4 regions of the Phycicoccus sp. genome follow, and region 3 is predicted to be linked to each of the others. Evidence: predicted binding sites of a transcription regulator. Region 3 holds the regulator's gene; each other region holds the start of a gene.
The links. Region 3 encodes LexA, which represses DNA repair genes until DNA is damaged. Its sites were predicted from a motif close to TCGAACANNTGTTCGA; they were not measured.
Positions count from the first base shown of each region.

Region 1: PKA89_RS01360 (DUF222 domain-containing protein) is a predicted target of LexA. The motif match lies at 1,771-1,786, and genes of this name have one in related genera.
Region 2: PKA89_RS00735 (DUF222 domain-containing protein) is a predicted target of LexA. The motif match lies at 1,190-1,205, and genes of this name have one in related genera.
Region 4: PKA89_RS15695 (HNH endonuclease signature motif containing protein) is a predicted target of LexA. The motif match lies at 1,933-1,948, and genes of this name have one in related genera.

Region 1 covers NZ_DAOLAC010000001.1:289,932-293,251, forward strand. Annotated here, with positions in the region: gene PKA89_RS01355 (Type 1 glutamine amidotransferase-like domain-containing protein) at 1-239, opposite strand, end outside; gene PKA89_RS01360 (DUF222 domain-containing protein) at 236-1,759, opposite strand; gene PKA89_RS01365 (maleylpyruvate isomerase family mycothiol-dependent enzyme) at 1,868-2,392, opposite strand; gene PKA89_RS01370 (aldehyde dehydrogenase family protein) at 2,509-3,320, opposite strand, start outside.
Region 2 covers NZ_DAOLAC010000001.1:156,977-160,296, reverse strand. Annotated here, with positions in the region: gene PKA89_RS00745 (SURF1 family protein) at 1-330, opposite strand, end outside; gene PKA89_RS00740 (MOSC domain-containing protein) at 515-1,057, shown strand; gene PKA89_RS00735 (DUF222 domain-containing protein) at 1,356-2,663, shown strand; gene PKA89_RS00730 (hypothetical protein) at 2,669-3,196, opposite strand.
Region 3 covers NZ_DAOLAC010000056.1:11,920-15,239, reverse strand. Annotated here, with positions in the region: partial or broken gene PKA89_RS19625 (hypothetical protein) at 1-219, opposite strand, end outside; gene PKA89_RS19620 (hypothetical protein) at 383-844, shown strand; gene lexA (transcriptional repressor LexA) at 918-1,631, opposite strand; gene PKA89_RS19610 (LysM peptidoglycan-binding domain-containing protein) at 1,882-2,274, shown strand; gene PKA89_RS19605 (hypothetical protein) at 3,238-3,320, shown strand, end outside.
Region 4 covers NZ_DAOLAC010000031.1:13,744-17,063, forward strand. Annotated here, with positions in the region: gene PKA89_RS15695 (HNH endonuclease signature motif containing protein) at 318-1,886, opposite strand; gene PKA89_RS15700 (crotonase/enoyl-CoA hydratase family protein) at 2,083-2,880, shown strand; gene PKA89_RS15705 (molybdopterin-dependent oxidoreductase) at 2,877-3,320, shown strand, end outside.

The sequences.
Region 1 (3,320 bases), on a different contig from region 3:
GGCAGGGCGGTGAGCTCGAGGACGCCGAGCGACCCCCAGCCGAGCCCGGTGAGGTGCGGCGACCCGGCCCCGCCGCCCACGACCCGCTGCACGCTGCCGGGCCCGCACATCGGGTGGCCCCACTGCGCGGTCGGGATGCAGAGGGCGCGGGCCTCCTCGACGGGTCGGCCGAGCAGCTCGACGAGCGCGGCGTGGATCGTGGCGTTCGTGACGCCGCCTGACGTGAGCAACAGCTTCACGGCTCTCCTCGGTGGTGCGGAAACGGGTGGTCCATGATCTGACCGGTCTCGGGACGCGAACTCACCGCTCCAGGGCCGGGCACACGGCGGTGCTCGGGTTCGGTGGTGCGGGTCGCGGCGTTGGGGCCGTGCCAAGTGAGGGTGCCGTCGGGGTCGAGGACCGGTCGCCATCGGCCGGTCTGCTTGAACCGGTGGTGGTGCCGGCACAGGGACTCGAGCTCGGTGGGGATGGTCTGCCCGTCGGGCCAGGGTCGGCAGTGGTCGACGTCGCAGCGCGCAGCCGGTCTCGAGCAGCCCCACATCCGGCAGGTGCCGTCGCGGGTCCTGACGAAGTCGGCGATGGCCTTGGTGGGCCGGTAGGCGGCGGTGGTCAGGGAGGCCAGGGTGCCGGTCGGGGCGTCGAGGACGGCTCGGGCGACCTCCAGCGGGAGGGTCTTGAGGAGGCTGGCCATCGTGGTGGCGTCCACCCAGCCGACGCCCGGCAGCTGCGCCCCCGAGACCCAGGACCCCGGCCCCAGCGCGGCCATGACGGTGATGAGGTCCCCGGTCGGCTCCGGCGGCTCCTCCCGCCAGGACAGCTCCTCGCGGGAGCCGGGCTCGAGGTCGGCGTACCGGGTCACCTCACCGGTGACGGCGTCGACGACGGTGTCCTCGTCGTCCCACTCGACCCGGAACCGCTCACCCTGTGTGGGCTCCGGGGTGGACTGGTCGGTGACGACTGGCACCCCGAGCGTCACCTGCGCGGAGACGGTCACGTTCCGCAGGACCAGGTCGGCCAGCGCATCCGCGCGTGACTCGGGCAGCGACAGGTCGGCGTCGACCTGCCGGTACTGCCCGGCGAGCTTCTCCACGGCCGACCACATCGCCGCCGACGTGGCGGTGGGGAGCGAGCCGAACCAGTCGGTCAGCCCGTCCACCCCGGCCCGCACCTCGACGCACCGGCCCCGCTTCGTGGTCGCGGCATGGGCGGCGACCTGGTCGGCCGCCACCCGCGTCGCCACCCGTCGCGCCTCCGAGGTCACCCGGGCCGGGTCCATCCCCGCCAGCCGGCCAGCGAGCTCGGCATCCACCCGCAGGCAGGCGTCGACGTCGAGGCCGGCGCACGCGTCGACGACCTTCTGCGCCGATACGGCCGTCACCTCGCCCTGCAAGAGCAGGCGGCGCACGTGAGGGAACCGTTCGCCGAGCGTGGCACCGAGCGTCACCTTCCGACCGGCAACCCCCTCGGTCAGCCCGGCCTCCAGGCAGAACATCGACGCCGACATCGGGTCCACGAACCCCACCGGGTGCACCCGCTCCACCGGACCGCTCCCGGACAGGCGCACCTCGACCCGAGCCCCCCACGAGGCAGCCACCGCGACCAGGCCGTCCGCGGAGTTGGCCAGGTGCTGGGCCTCCCCGGCGAGCGCGAACGCGTCCTCCGGCGCCAGCCCCGACCCGTCCTCGGCCAGCTCACGACCCAGCCGCGCGCACTCCTCGCGGAGTGCCGCGATGCGGCTCGAGATGCTCCCCCTGTCCATGCCTCATCGTACCGAACTCACGTTCGAACGACAAGCCCCTGTGGACGACAGTTCGCCCTCAGCAGAACGGGATTCACTGTCAGGGCATCGACTCGCGGACGCGCTCCATCAGACCTCGCGGCCGTCGAACGCGGCGAGGCTCGTGTACGCGTCGGCCCCCTCCGGCGCCGGGCGCTCCGGGCCGAACGCGCTGCCCCGGTTCTCGTCGGTCAGCGACGGACGCATGAACTCGCCACCCTTCTCGGCGACCGACTGGTCGAGGTCCGCCGTGTCGACCCCGAGCGCCCGGGCGAGGTCCCACGTGTGCACCGCCAGCTCGGAGCACTGCCACTCCCGCGGGGGACCGTCCGCATCCTCGGGGGCGTCGGCCCACGCCGCGAGGAGGTCGTCGGCCGCGGCGCGCATCGCGGCGGCGCGGCCGCCCGAGACCGAGGGCGCGGCGGCGGCCCAGTCGACGTCCTCCCCGCGCACCCCGCGGGCGAAGTTGTGCGTGCCGTGGACGACGTGGTCGGCGAGCTCGGCCACCGTCCAGTCGGAGCAGGGGGTCGTGCGTGCGGCGGTGTCGTCGTCGACGTCCCCGAGGAGGTCGACGAGCTGGTCGAGCGCGGTCGAGAGGGTGGTCGTGTCAGCCATCCCCGGACCGTATGACCACTCGACCCCCCTTCAGGGGGTTAGTCCTCCCTCGAACGTGTGTGAAGACCGTCGACATGCCGACGTCCTTCACACACGTTCGGGGAGGAGAACGGGAGTCAGCGGCCCTTGGGATGCCAGACGGTCTTGGTCTCGAGGAACGCCGAGAGCCGCGAGAGGTCGGGGGTCGGCTCGAAGTCGGGCTCGACCGCCTCCGGACCGGACCCCCCGGGGCGCAGCACCCGCTTGAGGTTCTCGGCCGCCGCGAGCTCGAGCTCGCCCCACTCGACCCCCGGCGCGTCGGCGGCGCCGGTGAGGTCGATGGCGTTGACGTCGCGGTGGGAGGCCAGCCACGGCGCGACCTCGGCGGTGCGCCCGGTGACGACGTTGACCACGCCGCCCGGCACGTCGGAGGTCGCGAGGCACTCGGCGAGGTCGATGGCCGGCAGCGGCCGCTCCTCGGACGCGAGCACGACGCAGGTGTTGCCGGACACGACGACCGGCGCCACGACGGACACCAGCCCGAGCAGCGAGGACGCCTGCGGCGCGAGCACCGCGACCACCCCGGTCGGCTCCGGCGCCGAGATGTCGAAGTACGGCCCGGCGACCGGGTTGAGCCCGCCGAGCACCTGCGGGTACTTGTCGGCCCAGCCGGCGTACCAGACCCACCGGTCGATCGCCGCCGAGACGACCGCCTCGGCGCGGGCCGGCGTCAGCCCCTCGGAGTCGCGGACGTCCTGGACGAGCTGCGCGCGGCGGCCCTCCATCACCTCGGCGACGCGGTAGAGCACCTGGCCGCGGTTGTACGCGGTCGCCCCGGCCCATCCGGGCTGCGCCTTGCGGGCGGCGACGACGGCGTCGCGGGCGTCCTTGCGCGAGCCCATGGCGGCGTTCGCGAGGAAGCGCGGCGTCGTGCGGCGCCCGGTCGGGG
Region 2 (3,320 bases), on a different contig from region 3:
CCCGGTGGCGTCGACGACGAACGGGGTGAGCACCCACGAGCCGGTGCGATCGCCGAGCCGGCGGTCCGGGACGAGCAGCTGCCCCTCGGCGTAGTGACCGGTGACCGTCACCGGGTGCGCCGAGATCTCCCCGGGGAACCTCTCGTGCGGGCGGATGAGGTCGGTCAGCGGCTCGGGGGCGGCGGCGCGCGCGGCCGCCACCGCGTCCTCGCGCGCCTTCCCCTCCGCGACGCCCAGCTGCCAGCGGCCGAGCTGGACGAAGACGACGCCGATGACGAGGGCCAGCCCGAGCAGCCCGAGCAGCCTCGGGGTCAGGGCCGTCCGCAGCACGGCGTCGAGCGTACGGGAGCGGTCTGGGGGCCGGGCGTGGGGACCGGGACCCCCGAGGGGAGGCAACACGCCGGGCAGGGCACCGGTCGGCCTGCGTGTTGCCTCCCCTCGGGGCCCGGGCGGTGGCGGTCGGGGGTGGGTCCGGGGCGGTCGGGGGTGGTGCGCGGTGGCTGATGATGGACGAGTGCCTCAGTCCGTCGTCCCCGAACCCACCGGTCGCGTCGTCGTCGGGCTGCACGTGGCGCCGGGTCGTCGGCTGCCGGTGCGGTCGGTCGACGAGGTCGTGGTGGAGGCGGGCGCCGGGATCGTCGGGGACCGGTACCACGGCTCGCGGCACCGGCACGTGACGGTGCAGTCGGCCGACCAGCTCGCCGAGGCGGCCGAGCGGCTCGGGTCGCCGGTGCCACCGTCGGGGACGCGGCGCAACGTCACGGTGTCCGGGGGGCGGGTCGTCTCGGTGCCCGGCGCGCAGGCCAAGCTCGGTGCGGTGCTGCTTGAGGTGGTCCGGGTGGCGGCGCCGTGCCGCATCCTCGACGACGAGGTCGGGCCGGGCGCGGCCGCCGCGATGCACGACCGGGCCGGCACCGTCTTCCGGGTGCTGGAGGGCGGCGTGGTCCGACTCGGCGACGCGTACGAGGAGCTGCCGTTCGACGCGTCCGAGGCCGCCGAGCGAGCGGCGGAGTCGAGGGCCGCGGCGGCCGCTCCGGCCCGAGGTCCGCTGCCCTGACGCCCTCGTCAGGTCGTGGACGGAAGCGGTCGCCGGGGCAGCCGCATCCAGACCTGACACGGTAGCGAGGATTCCGGAAGTCGTTCTGCTGAAAGCGAACTCGGCAGGAATCGACCCCCGATCGCTTGACTGTCGAACGTGTGTTCGGTACACTGGGGCATGGCCAGGGGGACCCTCGAACTCGCGGAGCGACGCTCCACGATCGAGGACGCACGGGCGGCGCTCGAGGGCCTCGGCGAGCACCTGGTGCGCGCCTCCGGGGCCCCAGCTCGCCGAGCTCGTCGGCCTTCTCGACGACGTGGCATCACTGGCCTCGGCGGCCCGCACGCAGGTGGCGGCCGAGGCGTCCGGCCGGGGTGAGGTCGCGGGGTCCGAGGTGCACGGCTGGCTGCGCCAGCGCGCGCCCTCGCTGCGGCAGGGCGGTGCCGCGTCGGTCGCCCGGCTCGCCGTCGACCTCGCCGCGGCGGGGTCCGGGCCGGCCGCGCCGGTCCCGGACGAGCGGTCACCGCTCGGGCTGGTCTGGGAGGCGGTGCGCACCGGCCGGATCGAGGCCGCCACCGGGTGCGCGGTCCTGCGCGAGGCCACCCGGCTGGCTCCGCTGCTGCAGGACGCCGCCGTCCCCACCGTCACGAGCGCCCTGGTCGACCTCGCGGCCGACTGGGGCCCGTCGATGATGCGCCGGCTGCGGCCCCGGCTGCTCGCCGAGCACGGTCGGGCGGGCGTGTTCGACGACCTCCACGAGCGCCTCGGCTCGGCCGCCCGGCTGTCGATGCCGCACGTGGAGTCCGGCGACCTCACGGAGTACCAGCTGTGGATGACGCCCGAGCAGGCCGCCACCCTCGAGGCGGCCATCGGCCCGCTGTCCCCCCCGGCACCGAACCCGGAGACCCGCGAGGCCGACCTCCGGCCGGCCGGGCAGCGGTTCGGCGAGGCCCTGACCGAGGTCTGCCGCCGCGCCTCCGCCGGCCCCGCCGACGGGCCGGAGGCGGTCGCCGGCTCGAGCGCCGTCCTCCACGTCACGATCCCGCTGGCCGACCTCGTGGCCACGCGCGGTGCCGGGGAGGCGATCGGCACGGTCGCCGACGGCACGCCCCTCACCGCCCTCGCCGTCCGCCGCCTCGGCTGCGACGCCACCCTCGTCCCCCAGCTCCTGGGCCTGCGGGGCGAGCCCCTCGTGCTCGGCCGTGCCGCCCGGCTGTTCACCCGCGGGCAGCGCCGCCACCTCTGGCTGCGCGACCGGGGCTGCACCTTCCCCGGATGCACCGCGCCGGCGAGCTGGTGCGAGGCGCACCACGTCCGCCACTGGGCCGAGGGCGGCGCGACCGACGCCTCCAACGCCGCCCTGCTCTGCCCACGACACCACACCACGGTCCACCGCCGCCGGCTGTTTGCCGAGGTCCGGCAGCACCCGGACGACCGCGGCCGGCACGTCGTCTGGGACCTCACCACCGGTTCCTACGACCGCATCGTCGGCCCCGCCCCGCCGGGCCGGGCGCCGGCCGTCCCGGCGGCCCTCCTCACCGCCGACCCCGGGGGCGAGGACGACGATGCGCTCCCCTGGTTCGACCCACCCCTGCCCGACGTCCCCGAGTGCACCGCGGCCTGAGCCGGTCAGGCGGGGCGGGCGTGGCGACCGGTCGGCGGGCGTCGACGCAGCCAGACCGCCTCGACGACCGGCAGGCTGGCGAGGCCGACGACGGCAGCGCCGCCACCGGTCATCAGGCCGGCCTCGAGCGTGCCGCCCCACCCCGAGCCGTACACCTGGGTGGGGTCGCCCTCGTAGAACGCGGCCACGGTGTCCCCGACGTCCCCGCCGGCGCCGACCAGGCCCACGTCGAGGAGCACGACGTCCCCGTCCTCACCGAGGAAGTCACCGCTGCGTGAGCACGGTCCCTTGCCGGTGCAGTCGACCGCGGTGATCCGCAACGTCCCGGGGACACCGTCGGCGTGGGCGGCCCGCCACGCAGGTGGCGCCTGGAGGAGACCGAGGACGACCAGAGCGCAGCCGGCGACGCCCCCGACGACGTGCCGCACGACCTCGACCGTCGAACCGGCGCGCCGCAGCACCTGCCGGACGCGGCGCAGCGCACGCCGGGCTGCGCCGACGTGCAGGAGGGAGCGGAACTCGAGGGGACGCACGATGTTCCGACTGCGGTGGCCCCCCGCCGGTTCCACCCTCGAGGTCGAGTGCGGACGTGGTCACCACGGCAGCCACCTCCGCACTCGACGCCGGGGAGGGCGGATCCGAAAACGGTTCGCCCGG
Region 3 (3,320 bases):
GCGATCGACGCCAGCGGGAAAAGCCCCCGCGCCCCCGCCGAGGACCGGGACGAGGAGGGGGGCCCTGCGGCGCACGGCGAGGGCGAGCACGAGCCCCGGGACGACCGGCAGGAGCCGCAGCGGCCGGTCGGAGCGGGTGAGGACCTCCACGACCATCACGGCCCCGATCGCGACGGCGATGACGAGGTCCGGGTGCTGGCGGAGCCGGGCCGTGCCCATGAGCGCCGACTGTAGTGGGCACACGTGCCTCCGGCGTCACCTCGGAGGATGACCGCGAGATGGTCCTCGGGGGCGACAGACCGGTCGCTCGTCGTCGTGACGACAGCGCGGAGGGCGGTGTCGCACCGTGGCGGACGTCCGTCACACCATGAGAGGAAGACCGATGTCGTCCACCACCATTGCCACCCGATCCACCGCCCACCCACCGCTGCTCGCGACCACCGTCGCCACGCTCGTCGTCAGCGTCTTCTGGACCGCCTTCGGGGCCGACGGCTGGGGAGAGCTGCTGACGATGGCCGCTGTCCAGGTCGTCGCGGCTGGCGTCGTCCTCGGCGTGGTCGTGCCCCGCCTGCTCCGACGGCAGAGCACGGGGGGTCCGTCGCTCGCCGTCGGGGTCGTCGCCGTGCTGCTCACCCTCCCGGCGTTCTGGTCCGGGGTTCCGCTCGTGCTCGGAGTCGCCGCGGCCGTCCTCGGCAACGCAGGCCGGACCCGCGAGGTGGGGGAGCGCGCCGCGCTCGCCGGCCTGGCGCTCGGGTTGCTCGCGGTCCTCGGCTACCTGGCCCTCTACCTCGGCGACGGGGTCGTCGCCGGACACCACGGGGTCCTCGTCGCGGGCCTGCTCTGAGGTCGGGACCGGGCGCAGGGCGGACCGGCCGGCCCTGCGCCCGTGCCGCGTCGGCGTCGCCGCCGGCCCGAGGTCAGACGCGGCGGAGGACGGCCGTGACCTTGCCGAGGATCGTCGCGTGGTCGCCGTCGATCGGCTCGAAGGCGGGGTTGTGCGGCATCAGCCAGACGTGGCCGTCCCGCCGCTTGAAGGTCTTGACCGTCGCCTCGTTGTCGAGCATCGCCGCGACGATGTCGCCGTTCTCGGCGGTCGGCTGCTGCCGGACGACGACCCAGTCGCCGTCGCAGATGGCGGCGTCGACCATCGAGTCGCCGACGACCTTGAGGAGGAAGAGCGAGCCCTCGCCGACGATCTGCTTGGGCAGCGGGAAGACGTCCTCGACGACCTCCTCGGCGGTGATCGGCACGCCGGCGGCGATCTGGCCGAGGACTGGGACGTACGAGGCCTCGGGGCGCTCGTCGCCGATGCCGGTGACGTCGATGTCCTCCGGCTCGGGGCGGCGGTAGCCCGACCCGGCGCGGTCGGGGGAGACCACCTCGATGGCGCGCGGCCGGTTGGGGTCGCGCCGGAGGAAGCCCTTGCGCTCGAGCGCGGAGAGCTGGTGGGCGACCGAGCTGGGGGAGGTCAGCCCGACGGCCTCGCCGATCTCGCGCATGCTCGGGGGGTACCCGTGCCGGTCGACGGCGTTGCGGATCACCTCGAGGATCTTGCGCTGGCGGTGGGTCAGCTCGCCGCCGTCGCCGCGGTCGGGCATCTCGTGGATGTCGGCGTTCCTCGGACGTGCCATCTCGACCCCTTACGCTGCGGCGCCCGCGCGGTGCGCGGAGCCATGTCGGTGTTTGTGCAGGTCAGACGGTGTGTCGGTGGTGCCGTGCAGTCTGATCCGCATGCGGACATCGTACGGACGTCGAACAGAGAATTCAAACATTCTTTCGACGCGTGTCTTGTCCGCCTCGAACATCCGTGCTACAACTCGTACAGACGTTCTATCGAACACCGGTTCGACGGTCGCCCTCGCGGCCGGGATGGAGGACATGATGAGTGCGATCGCCTGGGAGCCCGCCGAGCTCGGCCACCCCCACTCCGCGGCGCCGCGGCGCCCGCACCTCGTCGTGCTCCCCGGCGGCGGCGAGGCGGCCGTCTCCGGTGGCGGTGCGCTGCGCCTGACGGCCCGCGGCCGGTTGGTCCTCCTCGTCCTCGCGGCGCTCCTCGTCACGGTGCTGCTCGGCCTGCGCGGCCAGGGCAGCGCCACGGCCCTCGAGCCCGACCACGTCGTCTTCGTCGGCGCCGGCCAGACCCTCTCCGAGATCGCGGCGCACGAGCTGCCGCAGCTCTCGATGAGCGAGGGCGTCCTCGCCATCCAGCTGGCCAACGACCTGAGCACCGCCCAGGTCAGCGCCGGTCAGGAGCTCGTCATCCCGCGCGGCTGACGAACCGACCGCGCGGCGGCGCGCACCGCCGCGACGGTCCCTTGCGTCCGAGTCCCTCGACCCGGCTCCGGACGCCGGAGGGCGTCGCCTCCCGTGCAGGAGAGGCGACGCCCTCCGTGCTGTGCCCTGGGAGGGCGCGTCGGGACGGCGCTGCACGACGGCGCGGCGAGCGGTTCGCCGGTGCCGCAGGGTCCTCGCGCAGCGCCGTCGGCCCCGGCCCGGCGACAAGTTCGCCTGTGCCGCAAGGTCCTCGGGCGGCGCCGTCGGCCGCGGCCGCGCGACAAGTTCGACTGTGCCGCAGGGTCCTCGCGTGACGTCGGCGGCGCGTCGCTGCGGTCACGTCCGCCCCATCCGTCACCGACACTCGGCCGAACGGAGGACTCCGCATCGACCGACCTGCCCTATCTGGGGACCCGTGCGGCCCCGACCCGGCGTGGCGGGTTCCGGCGCCGTCGCGCGGCGGCGGAGACTCGGCGCATGCGGACCAGACGGCGCAGCAGCTATCGCGTCACACACCATCCGGTCGTCCAGTGCGGCGGCCAGGGCCGGTGGGTGTGGTCGTGCGGCTGCGGCGCGCGTGGGTCCGTCCTCTCGGGCGGGTGGCACGGCGCCTTCACGGCAGCGCTGGTCCACCAGAGCCTCAGTCCGGGGGAGTAGACGTGCGGCCCGGGGATACACAGAGGGTCCCCGGGTCGCACTCCCCGCCGCCGCCGGCTCTCGCTCCGCGGCGGTGGGGCCGGCGGCGGGGGCGCCGCCTGCAGGGAGGCCGCGGCACCGCATGTCCGGGTGCGCAGCGGTCCCTCCCCTCGTGACCACCGACCGGGCGCGAGGGGAGGGACCGTCCCGTCCTCGTGGACGGGTCCGGGACGCCGGCCGCGGCCTTCCTGCGTGCCCGGGGAACAGGGCTGTGGCGCTCGGCGTTGTGCAGTGATGTAATGAAGTAATCACTGCAAGGAGGCAATCATGCGACACCGACCAGATCCCGACCCGACGAGCGACCCCACGCCACGCGGCGGTGGCGGCGGCTCGTGGGGCCACCGCGGTCC
Region 4 (3,320 bases), on a different contig from region 3:
TGCCCAACGCGCCATGCGATGTTGTAGGGGTTCCACGGCTTGATGTCGACGGGCTCCCACCGCGACCCCGCCAGCCAACCCGGGATGTGGCAGCAGAAGCGGTGGCCCGACGCCTGGAGAACGGCGCGGCACACGGGAGTCCAGAGAGGGCGAACGTTCATGTCGAGCTCCACGAGAAGGGACGGCCCCGGGCTGGGGCCGTCATTGCTCGATGTGGTTCACGATCCAGACCCTAGCCACCCGCGGTGCGTGTCCAACAGCGGCAGAGGCGACGGGCGCTCATCGGCAGTCCGGACGCCCATCGGCAAACGGACAGATCAGAACGGGGGCGCCGTCGGTGGTGGGGGCTTGCCGTGGGCACGGGTGTGGCACGAGCTGACCGTCACCGTGCGTTGGGGATACGGGTGGTCGAACCGACAGCCCGGCGGCGGGAGCCCCTGTCCGGCGAGGGCGTGCTCGAGCCGGAACTCGAGCGCGCTGTGCGGTGCCTCGTCGTCGTGCCGCGAGGGGGACTGCACCCGACCGTCCTCGTCGGTCCCGGCGTCGGGGAGGACGACGGGGTCGAGGGCGTCGAGCGGGTGGGTGGTGCGGGTGCGGCCGGTCGGGTCGGTCCAGGTCATCGACCCGTCGGGGGCCAGAACCGCTGACCATCCCGGACGCTGCTTGACCCGGTGGTGCCGGCGGCAGAGGCAGGCGAGGTTTGCGGCGGCGGTCGGGCCGACGGGCCACGGGACGACGTGGTCGAGGTCGCAGAAGCGGGCCGCGACATGGCATCCGGGGAAGCGGCACCGACCGTCGCGGGTGCGCACCAGGTCCGTGAGCCGGGAGCCGGCGCGGTAGGCCTCGGTGGCGAGCTCGCCGTCGGGGTCGACGAGCGCGCCCGAGTCGGGGTGGCAGGGCGAGCAGCTGGTCGGCGCGGCCGACACCGTACGAGCGAGCCACTCGCGCGGGACGAGGACGGGTTGCGTGGTGCGGGAGACGCCAACCTCGACGAGGTCGCCGGGAGCTGCGGGCGTGGTCGGAGGCGTGGGGCCGGCAGCGCTCTCGACGGGAGTGGTGAGGACCACGCGCAGGTCGATGGTCGCGTTGCCCGTCACGAGGTCGATGAGGGCCTGCGCCCTGGCACGCTCGACGGTGGCACAGGTGCCGTCGGCGACGTGCTGCTGGGCGAGGGCGTCGACGGCGGCCCAGGCGCGGGCGGCGTCCTCGGCGGGGAAGGTCCCGAGCCACGTGTCGACGCCCGGCTCGGCGGCCCACCGCCGCAGCGAGCAGCCCTCTCGGGCACGGTCGGCCGCCCGGCGGAGGACCTCGGGGCCGACCCGGGCGAGCATCCGGCGGACCCGACGCCGCAGGCGCGTGGCATCCTCCCGCTCGAGGTGCTCGTCGAGGCCCGCGACGATCGCGGCCGCCAGGGCGGGGGATGCCTCCTCGAGCTCGGATGCCACGACGGACGCGCGGTAGGCGTCGAGCCGGCCGGCCGCCATCGCCGCGTGCAGCCCGCCCAGGCCGGTGCTCGTGTCGCTGCCCTCGGGACCGTCGGCGGCCCGGCGCACGGCCTCGCGGACGAGACGCTCGGCCTGGACGGCGCCGACGCAGAGCGCCCCTGATGCGATGGCGGGTGCGTCGAGGGCGACATGGCCCGGGGTGCGGTGGGTCTCGACCAGCTCGCCGTCGTCGAGCACCTCGGGCTCGATCGCCGCCAGCCGGACGAGCGCCACGTCGCGAGCCGCCTCGACGCGAGCCGCGAGGGCCCCGAGTCCTGTGAGGGCCGCTGCCCAGTCCTCGCGGGACCCGGTCGTGGGTGACGACTCGAGGGCGGGACCGAGCAGCTCGGCGGCTCGGCGCGCGAGGTCGACGACGTCCTGCGGTCCTGCGCTGGTGGTCATCGGCTCCCCCTCCCCTCGTGAATCGATCCTACCCTCCCAGACGTCCTCGCACAAGTGTTCGAGGTGATAAATTCGCCTGTGGGACAAAGTGTTACCGCGGATTGACAGACGGCTCGAGCAGGCATCCGGACCCCCTCGGCCCGGTCGTCACCGCCGCCCTCGACCGCGGGGTTGTCCGCGCCCGTACGCTGGCCGCATGTCCGCGCCGGTCTCCTGCACCGTCGAGGGCGGTATCGCCCAGGTCCGCCTCGACCGCCCCGAGAAGCTCAACGCCCTGACCCTCGACACCCTCGAGGCGCTCGTGGACACGGCGCGCTCGCTCCGGACCGACCGCACCCTCCGGGGCGTTGTCCTCGGTGGCGCGGGTGACTCGTTCTGTGCCGGACTCGACTTCGCCACCGTGCTGCGCGAGCCGCCCCGGGTCGCGCGCGCCTTCGTCTCCCGCCCGTGGCGGGGCACCAACCTCTTCCAGGAGGCGTGCTGGGCCTGGCGCCGCCTGCCGGTCCCTGTCGTCGCCGCGGTGCACGGCCACTGCTACGGCGGCGGGCTCCAGATCGCGCTCGCCGCCGACCTGCGGATGACCACCCCTGACGCGCAGTGGTCGGTCCTCGAGGCACGGTGGGGGCTCGTCCCCGACATGAGCGGCGTCCAGGCGCTCTCGCAGCAGGTGCACCTCGACGTCGCGAAGCGCCTGACGATGACCGGCGAGGTGGTCAGCGGCACGCGCGCCGTCGAGCTCGGACTGGCCAGCGAGGTGCACGACGAGCCGTTCGTCGCGGCCACCCGCTTCCTCGAGGAGGTCGCCACCCGGTCGCCGGACTCGGTCGCCGCGACGAAGCGCCTCTTCGAGCGCACGTGGTCGTCCGGTCCACGCCGCACCTTCGCCCGCGAGCGGCTCGAGCAGGCGAGGCTCCTCGGCCGCCGCAACACGAAGACCGCTCGGGAGGCCGCACTGCGCCGCGAGTCCCCCTCGTTCGGGCCCCGGTCCCGATGACGGCCGCGGCGGTCCACCGCACCTCGTGCACGCTCTGCGAAGCGATGTGCGGGCTGGTCGTCGACCTCGACGAGCACGGGAAGGTGGGCCGCATCCGGGGTGACGAGGCCGACCCGCTCTCCCGGGGACACCTGTGCCCCAAGGCCTTCGCGCTCCCCGAGATCCAGGACGACCCCGACCGGCTGCGCCGCCCGCTGGTCCGCGGTACCGACGGCGAGCTGCACGAGGCGACGTGGGACGTCGCGATCCGACGGGCCGCCGCGCTGATGGCCGGCGTGCAGCGCGAGCACGGCGACGACGCCCTCGCCGTGTACCTCGGGAACCCCAACGTGCACAGCCTCGGGGCGCTGACCCACCACCCGTCGCTCGTCCGGCTGCTCCGCACGAGGAACCGGTACTCCGCCACCTCGGTCGACCAGCTGCCGCACCACGTCGTGGCG